DNA from 3 places in the Pantoea sp. X-Soil-ISGK-259 genome. Region 1 is predicted to be linked to each of the others. Evidence: predicted binding sites of a transcription regulator. Region 1 holds the regulator's gene; each other region holds the start of a gene.
The links. The regulator CRP, encoded in region 1, controls carbon source genes, mostly activating them, when cyclic AMP is high. The targets are predictions, from matches to a motif close to ATGTGANNNNNNTCACAT.
Positions count from the first base shown of each region.

Region 2: the regulator CRP is predicted to act here: its motif matches at 1,936-1,953, upstream of AC6I77_RS09285 (sugar transporter).
Region 3: the regulator CRP is predicted to act here: its motif matches at 1,964-1,981, upstream of AC6I77_RS13245 (YfcZ/YiiS family protein).

Region 1 covers NZ_AP035986.1:3,658,772-3,662,038, reverse strand. The annotation lists gene AC6I77_RS17495 (YccS/YhfK family putative transporter) at 1-1,244, opposite strand, end outside; gene crp (cAMP-activated global transcriptional regulator CRP) at 1,302-1,934, opposite strand; gene AC6I77_RS17485 (OsmC family protein) at 2,238-2,642, shown strand; gene AC6I77_RS17480 (phosphoribulokinase) at 3,156-3,267, opposite strand, start outside.
Region 2 covers NZ_AP035986.1:1,985,437-1,988,703, reverse strand. The annotation lists gene bhsA (multiple stress resistance protein BhsA) at 66-323, shown strand; gene bhsA (multiple stress resistance protein BhsA) at 361-618, shown strand; gene AC6I77_RS09285 (sugar transporter) at 696-1,880, opposite strand; gene AC6I77_RS09280 (hypothetical protein) at 2,167-2,427, opposite strand; gene ynfM (multidrug efflux MFS transporter YnfM/SxtP(Kp)) at 2,585-3,267, opposite strand, start outside.
Region 3 covers NZ_AP035986.1:2,825,614-2,828,880, reverse strand. The annotation lists gene mlaA (phospholipid-binding lipoprotein MlaA) at 1-114, shown strand, start outside; gene fadL (long-chain fatty acid transporter FadL) at 432-1,715, opposite strand; gene AC6I77_RS13245 (YfcZ/YiiS family protein) at 2,074-2,370, shown strand; gene fadI (acetyl-CoA C-acyltransferase FadI) at 2,529-3,267, shown strand, end outside.

The DNA.
Region 1 (3,267 bases):
GCACGGTGCTGGATGCGAACACGCGTAGCGCTGTAACCGTTCTGGCTGACGAACATGATGGTCATCAGGATCCAGTAAGGTTTGGGGATGTTGAAGAACAGCGCCAGTGCACTGCCCAGCATCAGCATTACCGCAAAGCGTCCGGCGGTGCGCAGCGCTGACGAGCGAAAAGAGAGATAACTGCGCAGCGCCGGTAACAGTGGCAGACGGCGCTGACGATCCGCCATCAGGTCACGCTGATACAGCGGTTTCTGCGTGCGCAGCACCCGCGCAATGCGGTTGAAGTGGTAAAGACAGAAGTTACCCACCGGATTGTCGGGATGCTGATGGGCGATCTTCTCCAGCGCGCCAAGCTGTTTGTCCATCGCAAAGCGATCGGGTAGCTGGTGATAAAGGATGTTATCCGCCAGCACCCGTAGCCGGGCCGAAATGGTTTTGGCATTCCAGCGGATCACCGCTTCGGCATGGCTCTGTTCGACCAGCTTCTGCACCTCTTCCGGCCGATGCAGACTAACCGAGATGTGTTCCTGCAGATCCAGCGCCACCTGAAAGGCGCGCGTCAGCCGCTTATGGCTGTGATCGCGGCTTGCCGACAGCATGTGCATCTGCTGATAGCAGGTGTTAATCAGATCGACCACTTTCTGCTGACGCGCCAGCAGCGGCGGCAGTGCCTTTTCCGGGTCGGTCAGCTGCGTCAGCAGGGTGTATTTGGCGTCGCAGTAGTTAGCCAGCTCGCGGTAGATCAGGCTGAGGCTTTCGCGCATCGGCTGCTCTTTCCACAGCCAGAACCAGAACCAGTTAAACAGCCCATACCAGAGCGTGCCGCCGATGTAGAGCAGCGGGGTAACATAGATGGGCATGCGGCCAATGAGGCTCAGGGTAAAAATGGCGGCGATAAGCGTGCCGGGCAGCAGACGACCATGCAGCGGGCTGATCTCACCCGTCACGCCGAGCAGCAGGGGCATGGCGAACAGGATGAGCGGTAGCGGAATGGCATGCAGTGTGAGCCACTGAATCAGGAAGCTGCCGAGGGCAAACAGGCTGCCACCCACAATCAGGCGTTTGAAAAAGCGTTTATGCGGGGTATCCAGACCGGCAATATTGCAGCAGGCAGGCACTAACGAGAACAGCAGACCTTTTTGCAGGTCGCCAGCCAGCCAGCCCAGCGCGACGGGCAGACAAAGCACCAGCGTTTGCCGCAAGGCGTAGTTGACTTCAGGATGGTAAATAATTCGACGCCACATCGGCCCAACACAAACAATAACGGCGTGATGTTGCCATCACGCCGTGGGTGACAGGAATTAGCGGGTGCCGTAAACGACGATGGTTTTGCCGTGTGCGGAGATCAGGTTCTGATCTTCCAGCATCTTCAAAATACGGCCCACGGTTTCGCGTGAACAACCCACAATCTGGCCAATTTCCTGACGAGTGATTTTAATTTGCATGCCGTCGGGATGCGTCATGGCATCTGGCTGCTTCGCCAGGTTGAGCAGGGTCTGTGCAATGCGTCCGGTGACGTCGAGGAAAGCGAGGTTACCCACTTTTTCAGACGTGACCTGCAGGCGACGCGCCATCTGCGAGGAGAGTCGCATCAGGATGTCGGGATTAACCTGAATCAGCTGACGGAATTTCTTGTAAGAAATCTCCGCCACTTCGCACGCGCTTTTCGCACGTACCCAGGCGCTGCGCTCCTGGCCTTCTTCGAACAGGCCAAGCTCACCAATGAAATCGCCCTGATTCAGGTAGGAAAGAATCATCTCTTTGCCTTCTTCATCTTTAATCAGAACCGCGACGGAACCTTTCACGATGTAGTAAAGCGTTTCTGCTTTTTCACCTTGGTGAATCAGCGTACTTTTGGATGGATACTTGTGAATATGGCAATGGGACAGGAACCATTCGAGTGTAGGGTCTGTTTGCGGTTTGCCGAGAACCATTCGCTATTATCCTCTGTTGTAATCGTGCCCAAAATACAGGGGGCAGTTTTCCCTGTCAGGCGGTGAAAGCTTCAAGCGTTTCCCTTTCAGGAAATTATTCGGGCCGCATCAGGCGCAGTGCGCATCATTCTTCCCGGCTTCGCCATCGGGTGACGAAAAATATTTTCAGCACTGTTTGTAGCACAGCTTTTGCCGACTGTCTTGTGTTGTCTCGCTTCAGCTACAGGCGGATTTCTCTGGATTGCTGTTTACCAGGCGAAAGCGTACTCTGGCGACAAAACAGCGTATTCCGGAGCAAAAATCATGCAGGCAAGAGTGAAGTGGGTAGAAGGACTGACATTCCTCGGAGAATCCTCATCCGGCCATCAGATACTGATGGATGGAAATTCGGGCGATAAAGCGCCCAGCCCAATGGAGATGGTGCTGATGGCGGCCGGCGGATGCAGCGCGATTGACGTGGTATCAATTCTGCAAAAAGGCCGTAACGATGTGGCTGATTGTGAAGTAAAACTGACCTCAGAACGTCGTGAAGAGGCGCCGCGAATCTTTACGCACATCAACCTGCACTTTATCGTGAGTGGTAAAGCGCTCCAGGATAAAGCGGTCTCACGCGCGGTGGATCTTTCTGCTGAAAAATATTGTTCGGTGGCCATCATGCTGGGTAAAGGTGTGACGATTACGCATAGCTATGAAGTGATTGAGCTGTAACAGGCTGAAGGGCATTTTAAAGTCGCGGGCCAATTCGGAGTCGGTCTGGTGTCGGGCCGTTCCTGCATAGAGAGTCCGCTTTAAGACTGTGCCCGCGCTATTACGCACCTCATCCCTGAGGTGCGCCCATACCGGGCCAACGCTTTGCGTTGTTCAAAAACGCTCCCGGCGTTTTTGTCCCAGTCGCGGGACGCTTTCCTCTTCTGACCCGGTTCCCGGCGTGTTGAGCTTAGGTGTTGCTGTCAGATTCTTTGTCACCAGGTTTTTTCAGTGGCGACCTTTCTGAAAACGGATGTGGCTGCCGGACGTGAAGCGAAGGGAGCATATGCCTGTAGCAAAGCATAGCGGGCCAGGGATGGCCCGCGCTGAGCCTGCCAGGGATGGCGGTTTTGCGTCTTTGCGAAAGGTGTATGCTCCCTGAAGCCAGCTCAGCAGTAAGCCTTTCCCCGCAGAAATGCCAGTTTTACCTCTTTGCGAAAGGCCTCTGCTCTCTGCGTTTTTTTTGCTGACCTCTTACTCTATCCGCTTACCTTCCATCAGCCGCTTCACCAGCGGACCCATGATCAGCTCCATCGCCAGACCCATTTTGCCGCCGGGCACGACCAGCGTATTGATGTGCGAGATA
Region 2 (3,267 bases), 1.7 Mb from region 1:
GTTAATTAAATAGCGACAACCTAATTCAGACCAACCAAATTCAACTACCGAATAGAGAGAAGATGATGAAAACCATTAAAACCACCCTGGCAGCACTGGCACTTACCACTCTGACTTTTGGCGCATATGCCGCTGACCTCGTCACCAGCGAACCCTCTAATCAGCAGCCAGTCGGCACCATCTCTGTACAGGGCGGCACTAACCTGACCTCCCTTGAATCACAGTTGAGTGCTAAAGCGGATGAAGCGGGTGCGAAATCGTTCCGTATCACCTCAACCAGCGGCCAGAACAAACTGCACGGCACGGCAGTGATTTATCAGTAAATCGGGTGTCGACAGAATCAGTGAGAGGGGATTTGTTATGAAACGTATTAGCTTGATGGTGACAGCGGCTTTGCTAAGCAGCATCTCATTTGCCAGTGTCGCGGCTCAGCAGGTAAGCAGTACACCGCCTGATGCGCAAAAAATCGGTGTCATCAGCGCGACGGGCAGTACTAATCTGACCTCGCTGGAGCAGCAACTGTCAGAAAAGGCCAGCGATGTCGGGGCAAAGTCTTTCCGCATCACTTCGACCTCTGGCAACAACAACCTGCATGGCACAGCCATTCTTTATAAGTAAAAGCACGATAAATATTCATAAACAGGCTTCAGATAAACCCACTTATCTGAAGCCTTTTTTATTCTTAAGTCACAGCCTTATCCGTTGCTCCGCAACTGGGGATAACGACGGAAGATGTAAATACACCAGAGTAACGCCACCAGCCCGATCATCCCGCCGACGTTCCCGACTTCCGCCATGCTCAGATGCAGACTGACCTGATTCCCCAGCAGCGCACCTGCGCCAATCCCGATATTATAAATCCCTGACATGAGCGACATTGCCACATCCGTGGCATCGGGTGCCAGTGACAGCACCCGCACCTGCATACCCAGTCCAATCATCATCATTGCCATGCCCCAGACAACGCACAGTGTTGAAATAGCGGCAGGTCGGACCGCAGCAAAAATCAGCAGCCCCATACAAAGGGTTATCAGTGCGATGGCGGCAATAAGCAGTCCGGAAGGGAATTTATTGCCGAGGGTACTGAACAGCACGCTGCCCACAATACCCGCTGAACCAAACAGCAACAGCAGCAGGGTCGTAAAATTGCCGCTGGAGTGCGCCACATTCTGCATAAACGGCTCGATATAGCTGTAAGCGGTGTAATGCGCGGTCACCACCAGCGTCACCAGCAGATACATGCTGACCAGCGCCGGACGGCGAAACAGCATCGGCACACTGCTCAGCGAGCCGGTATGCTCACTCGGCAGGCGCGGCAGGATCCGCACCAGCATAATCATCAGCACCAGCGCCGAGAGGCCAATCGCGCCGAAGGTGGTACGCCAGCCAAGATACTGACCGACCACACGCCCAATCGGCACGCCCAGGACCATTGCCAGCGCAGTACCGGTCGCCAGCATACTCAGAGCCTGTGTTTTCTTACCGGCTGGCGCAACGCGGATCGCCAGTGAGGCTGTAATCGACCAGAACACCGCGTGAGACAGGGCGATGCCCACACGTGACATCATCAGCGAGCGGAAATCCCAGGCGACGGTTGAAAGTATATGGCTGACGATGAAAATCAGGAATAGCACGCCCAGCAGCAGGCGTCGCTCGATATTACGGGTTAGCAGCATCAGCGGCAGTGAGAGCAGCGCGACGACCCAGGCATAGATAGTCAGCATGATCCCGACATCAGCCGTCGGCATTGAAAAGTCAGCGGCAATATCGGACAGCAGGCCAACCGGGACAAATTCGGTGGTATTGAAGACAAACGCAGCAATAGCCAGCAATACCACGCGTAGCCAGGCAGTCTTACGTGAAACAGTTGTTGATTGCATGAGGAGTCAAGCCAGTCAGAATAGCGAATGTGGATGTGACAGACACACCCAGTGAAAGTGACCTGCGTCACAAAATTAACCGCTATTGTAGTCAATAAACCGGGAAGAGAAACCTGATAACGCGCTTTTAATACTGAATTTTTTTTATCGCCCTGGCACCGGGCGATAGCCAGAGGTTATTACCCGCGACAACGCAAGGAGATCCTGTGCAGCAGCATAATCTATAAGCAAAATGTGACGGAGCAGCACGCCGGAGAGAACACCATCACGGTTAAAAGCCCTGCGCTTAACGCGACGTTGGCGTGTGCTTCAGGGCCACACTGAGCTGAGCTGCCGGATGGGTCGAATGATTGAGCGGACAGCAATTTTCACAGCCTATTGCACCCACATAATATTTTTTCGCCTGAAGAATAGCGGCGTTCACGTGGTAAAAACTGCCCAGAAACAGTCTGTTATCCATGTCGGGAAGATGAGGGCAACCCGCAGCATGGACGACATGATTATCGTTATATCCTGATTGTTTGTTAACGTAATAGTAGAGAGCCACAGGCGTTCCTTGTTGCCGTGCTGAAAGGCAAAACAGATGAATTATGACAATAAAATGATTATAGCGGGAAACGCACACTTTGTTTGTTGTGGATCTGAATCAAACGTTCTGGAGGCGGTTTGCCAGACCCGGCGGGGCCTGGCAAACGTGCAGGCTGTCAGAGTTTTCTACTGTGCAGGCGCCAGGCAACCGCTAACGCCAGTATCAGCAGGACGCTGATAAATAGCGTAATACCGCCCCAGCCGAAGTTATGCCAGAACAGACCGCCCAGCGTACCCGCCACGCTGGAACCCACGTAATAGCTGAAAAGATAAAGCGAGGAAGCCTGTCCCCGCGCCCGACGCGCCCGGGGACCGATCCAGCCGCTGGCAACGGCATGAGCAGCAAAAAAACCGGCAGTGAACAGCATCATCCCAGGCAGGATCAGCCAGAGGGAGTTAAAGGCCGTTACCAGCAGGCCCAGTAACATGATGGCTGTCGCGCCCAGCATTACCGGCCCGCGCCCAATGCGGCTGGTCAGCGCACCCGCTTTAGGCGAACTCCATGAGCCGGTCAGGTAGACCACGGATAACAACCCGACCACGGCCTGACTGAGATGCCAGGGCGCGTCCAGTAAACGATAGCCAATGTAGTTGAACAGGGTGACGAAGGCGCCCATCAGCAGGAAGCCTTCGGCAAACAACCACGGCAGGCCTGGATCGCGCCAGTGCAGCCGGAAGTTAATTAACAGATTACGCGGGCGCAGGGTGATGGGTCTGAAATGACGCGATGCGGGCAGGATCTTCCAGAACATCAGCGCGGAGGCCAGTGAAAAACAGCCGATTACCGCCACGGCGATCC
Region 3 (3,267 bases), 830 kb from region 1:
AACGCTTACTTCCAGCGTCACGACTTCCTGGCGCGCGGTGGCAAGCTCAAGCCGGAAGACAACCCTAACGCAGCCGCGATTCAGGATGACCTGAAGGATATCGACGCGCAGTAAATGCAGGATCCCCTGCCTGCGTGTCGCTGTGTTTTTCTGCAGAGCGCACAGCAGCTGAAGTGATGGGAGCATACGCCCGGAACAAAGCATCGCGGGCCATGGATAAAAACGCCGGGAGCGTTTTTAAACAACGCAAAGCGTTGGCCCGGCAGCGGGCGCATCTCAGGGATGAGGTGCGTAATCGCCCACGCTGAGCAGTCAGGTATGGCGGGTTTTGCGTCTTTGCAAAGGGCGCATGCTCCCTGAGCCAGCCAGCGACCCGCCGCCACAAAAAAGGGCGACTCACCAGAGTCGCCCTTTTTGATCGTGCTATTTCATCAGAACTTGTAGTTAAAGTTCGCGCCGTAAAGCCAGGCCTTACCTTCAGAGGTAAAGGTATAAGGACCTTCTTTCACCGTCACTTTCTGTCCGTGCATATAAGAGATGCCTAAATCAACAGAGGCATTATCGTTAAAGGCATAAGAGGTACCGGCACTTAGCCACAAACGATCCTGGTCCGGAATAGAGATAGAACGCTTATCTGCTGGCACCGGGCTGTCATCAAACGCAATACCGGTACGGAAAGTCCAGTTCTTGTCGTAGGAATAGGTCGTGCCCAGCGCAATGCGGTACGCATCGTGGAAGCTTTCATCTTTATAGAACAGCGTCTGGCCGTTTGAACCGGTCGCTTTCAGCTCCTGGAACTGACTCCAGCTGGTGTACGCCAGGCTGTAGTGAACCGCCCACTGCGGTGCCACTTTATGCCAGCCCGACACTTCCCACATCTCCGGCAGATTCAGGGTTAATGCCCCCGGAACGGTCGTGCCGTTGGTGCCATCAGGAACACCGGTCACGGTCGGATCATTAAACGCATTCAGCCGTGATGAGAGGTTGCTCTTATAATCGCCATCGAAATCAATTTTAACTTCTGAACGGTAGGTAAAGCCGAAGCGGTTATTTTCATCCACTTCATACAGGACACCGGCATTCCAGCCGTAGCCCCACTTATCGCCTTTCAGATGGGCCACCTGGGTATCAGCCGGAATACCCAGCCTCGCGCCTGATTCACCTGCATAGCGTTCAATTTTGGCTTTGGCGTAAACCGCATCAAAACCCACACCCACACTAAAATGATCATTCAGACGATAGGCGGTGCTGAGATTGAAATTGCCGGTCATCAGGTCGGTTTTACCCCCGTAACCGCCTGCGGTGTAGCCATTATTAAACTCTGTGGCTAAGCCATAATTTGACGTTGCAGATGCGCCAATCCACCACTGATCGTTAATAGGCTGAACGTAATGAATATTGGGGATCCACTGATTCGGGGCAATATTATTGGCATCCAGGCTGCGTCCGCTGGGACTGCGACCACTGATGTTGACATCTGGCGCAATATAAACCGCACCGAGTGAAAATTCAGGACGATCCATTAATGCCATCGTCGCCGGGTTACGGCTGGCTGACGCCGCCGTATCGCCCATTGCCCCTTCGCCTGAATATGCGCGACCTAAACCAATCGTAGAGAATTCATTTAACTGAAATCCAGCTGCGTAAACGTGTGAAGAGACAAGCGCCACTGCAGCCGCCACGGCTGACTTTGCAAACAGGTTTTTATGGTTCATGACCACAACCTCATGTGAATTATTATTTAACGCTATAACGTCGCGTAACAAAGGACGGCGGATTGTAGGGACTGATGTAAAGCGCACATATCAGACCAGTGCGGAGAGTATAGGTCCGACCTGTGTGCATGTTGCAATATTGTTTTTCAAATATTTCAGAATTGATCGCTTAAAATTCGATCTGCTTAACAAAACAGCCCTAATTCTGCACAGCATACCGATTCCAGTTTGTTCTGGATCAATTTTTATTGTGATATTCGTCACTTAGGGCCATACGCGTGGCGCATTTTTGGGCAAGCAGGTAAAATTTCGGTCATAAAATCGCGCAAACCGCCAGAATGCTGGTCAGGAGAATGAAATGACTGATGCCATTAAAAAATGCAGTGCGACCGAAACCGCAGCCTGTTGCTGTGTTGATGTGGGCACAGTGATGGATAACACCGATTGCACTGCAAGCTGGTCAGAATGGTTTGCTCAGCGTGCCGATGCGGAAGCGAAATTAGCGCAACTTACCCAGCGCGCGCGTGAGGTTGAATCAGAACCCTGTGTGATTGAATCGCGCTTCAGCGAAGTAAATCAGGGCGTACAGCTCGATGTCGATTTCACCTTCAGCTGCCAGGCTGAAACCCTGATTTTTCAGCTCGGTTTGCGTTAAATCTCTAAGCGCCGCGTACATGCGGCGTTTTTCATTTTCGTGTTTCCCTTCGCACTTTTTCCTTTCCGATATTGGCGGCTCACCCGCTTGTGGTTAACACTGATCAGGTCAGACCTCTTCAGGCAATGATGCCACAGTCCCAGCCACAGGTGAGAATAATGAGCAAAGCGCAGCCGCTGCTGACGCGTGATGGTGAACGCATCGCAATAACCCATGGGTTACGCACCCCTTTCCTGCGCCAGGCGACCGGCTTTCATGGCATTCCCGCCATTGAACTGGGACGTATGGTGGTCAGCGAATTAATGGCGCGCAGTGAACTTCCCGCTGAAGTGATAGAGCAACTGGTCTTTGGGCAGGTCGTGCAGATGCCGGAAGCGCCGAACATTGCGCGGGAAATTGTTTTAAGCAGCGGGCTGAATGTACATACCGACGCTTACAGTGTTAGCCGTGCCTGCGCCACCAGTTTTCAGGCGGTAGCGAATGTGGCAGAAAGTCTGATGGCGGGCACCATCTCTGCGGGCATCGCGGGTGGGGCTGACTCCTCTTCAGTGCTGCCAATCGGTGTCAGTAAAACGCTGGCGCGTGCGCTGGTGGATCTCAATAAAGCCCGCAGCGTCGGGCAGAAACTGCAGATCCTGCGACGTCTGCGCCCACGCGATCTGCTGCCGGTGCCACCCGCAGTGGCGGAGTATTCCACCGGCCTGCGCATGGGCGACACAGCCGAACAGATGGCGAAGAGTCACGGCATTACCCGTGAAGCACAGGATGCGCTGGCACTGCGATCCCATCAGCATGCCGCCCGAGCCTGGCAATCCGGGGTACTGAATCAGGAAGTGATGGCCGCTTTTGTGCCGCCGTGGAAAACCGCTATCGATCAGGACAATAACGTCCGTATGA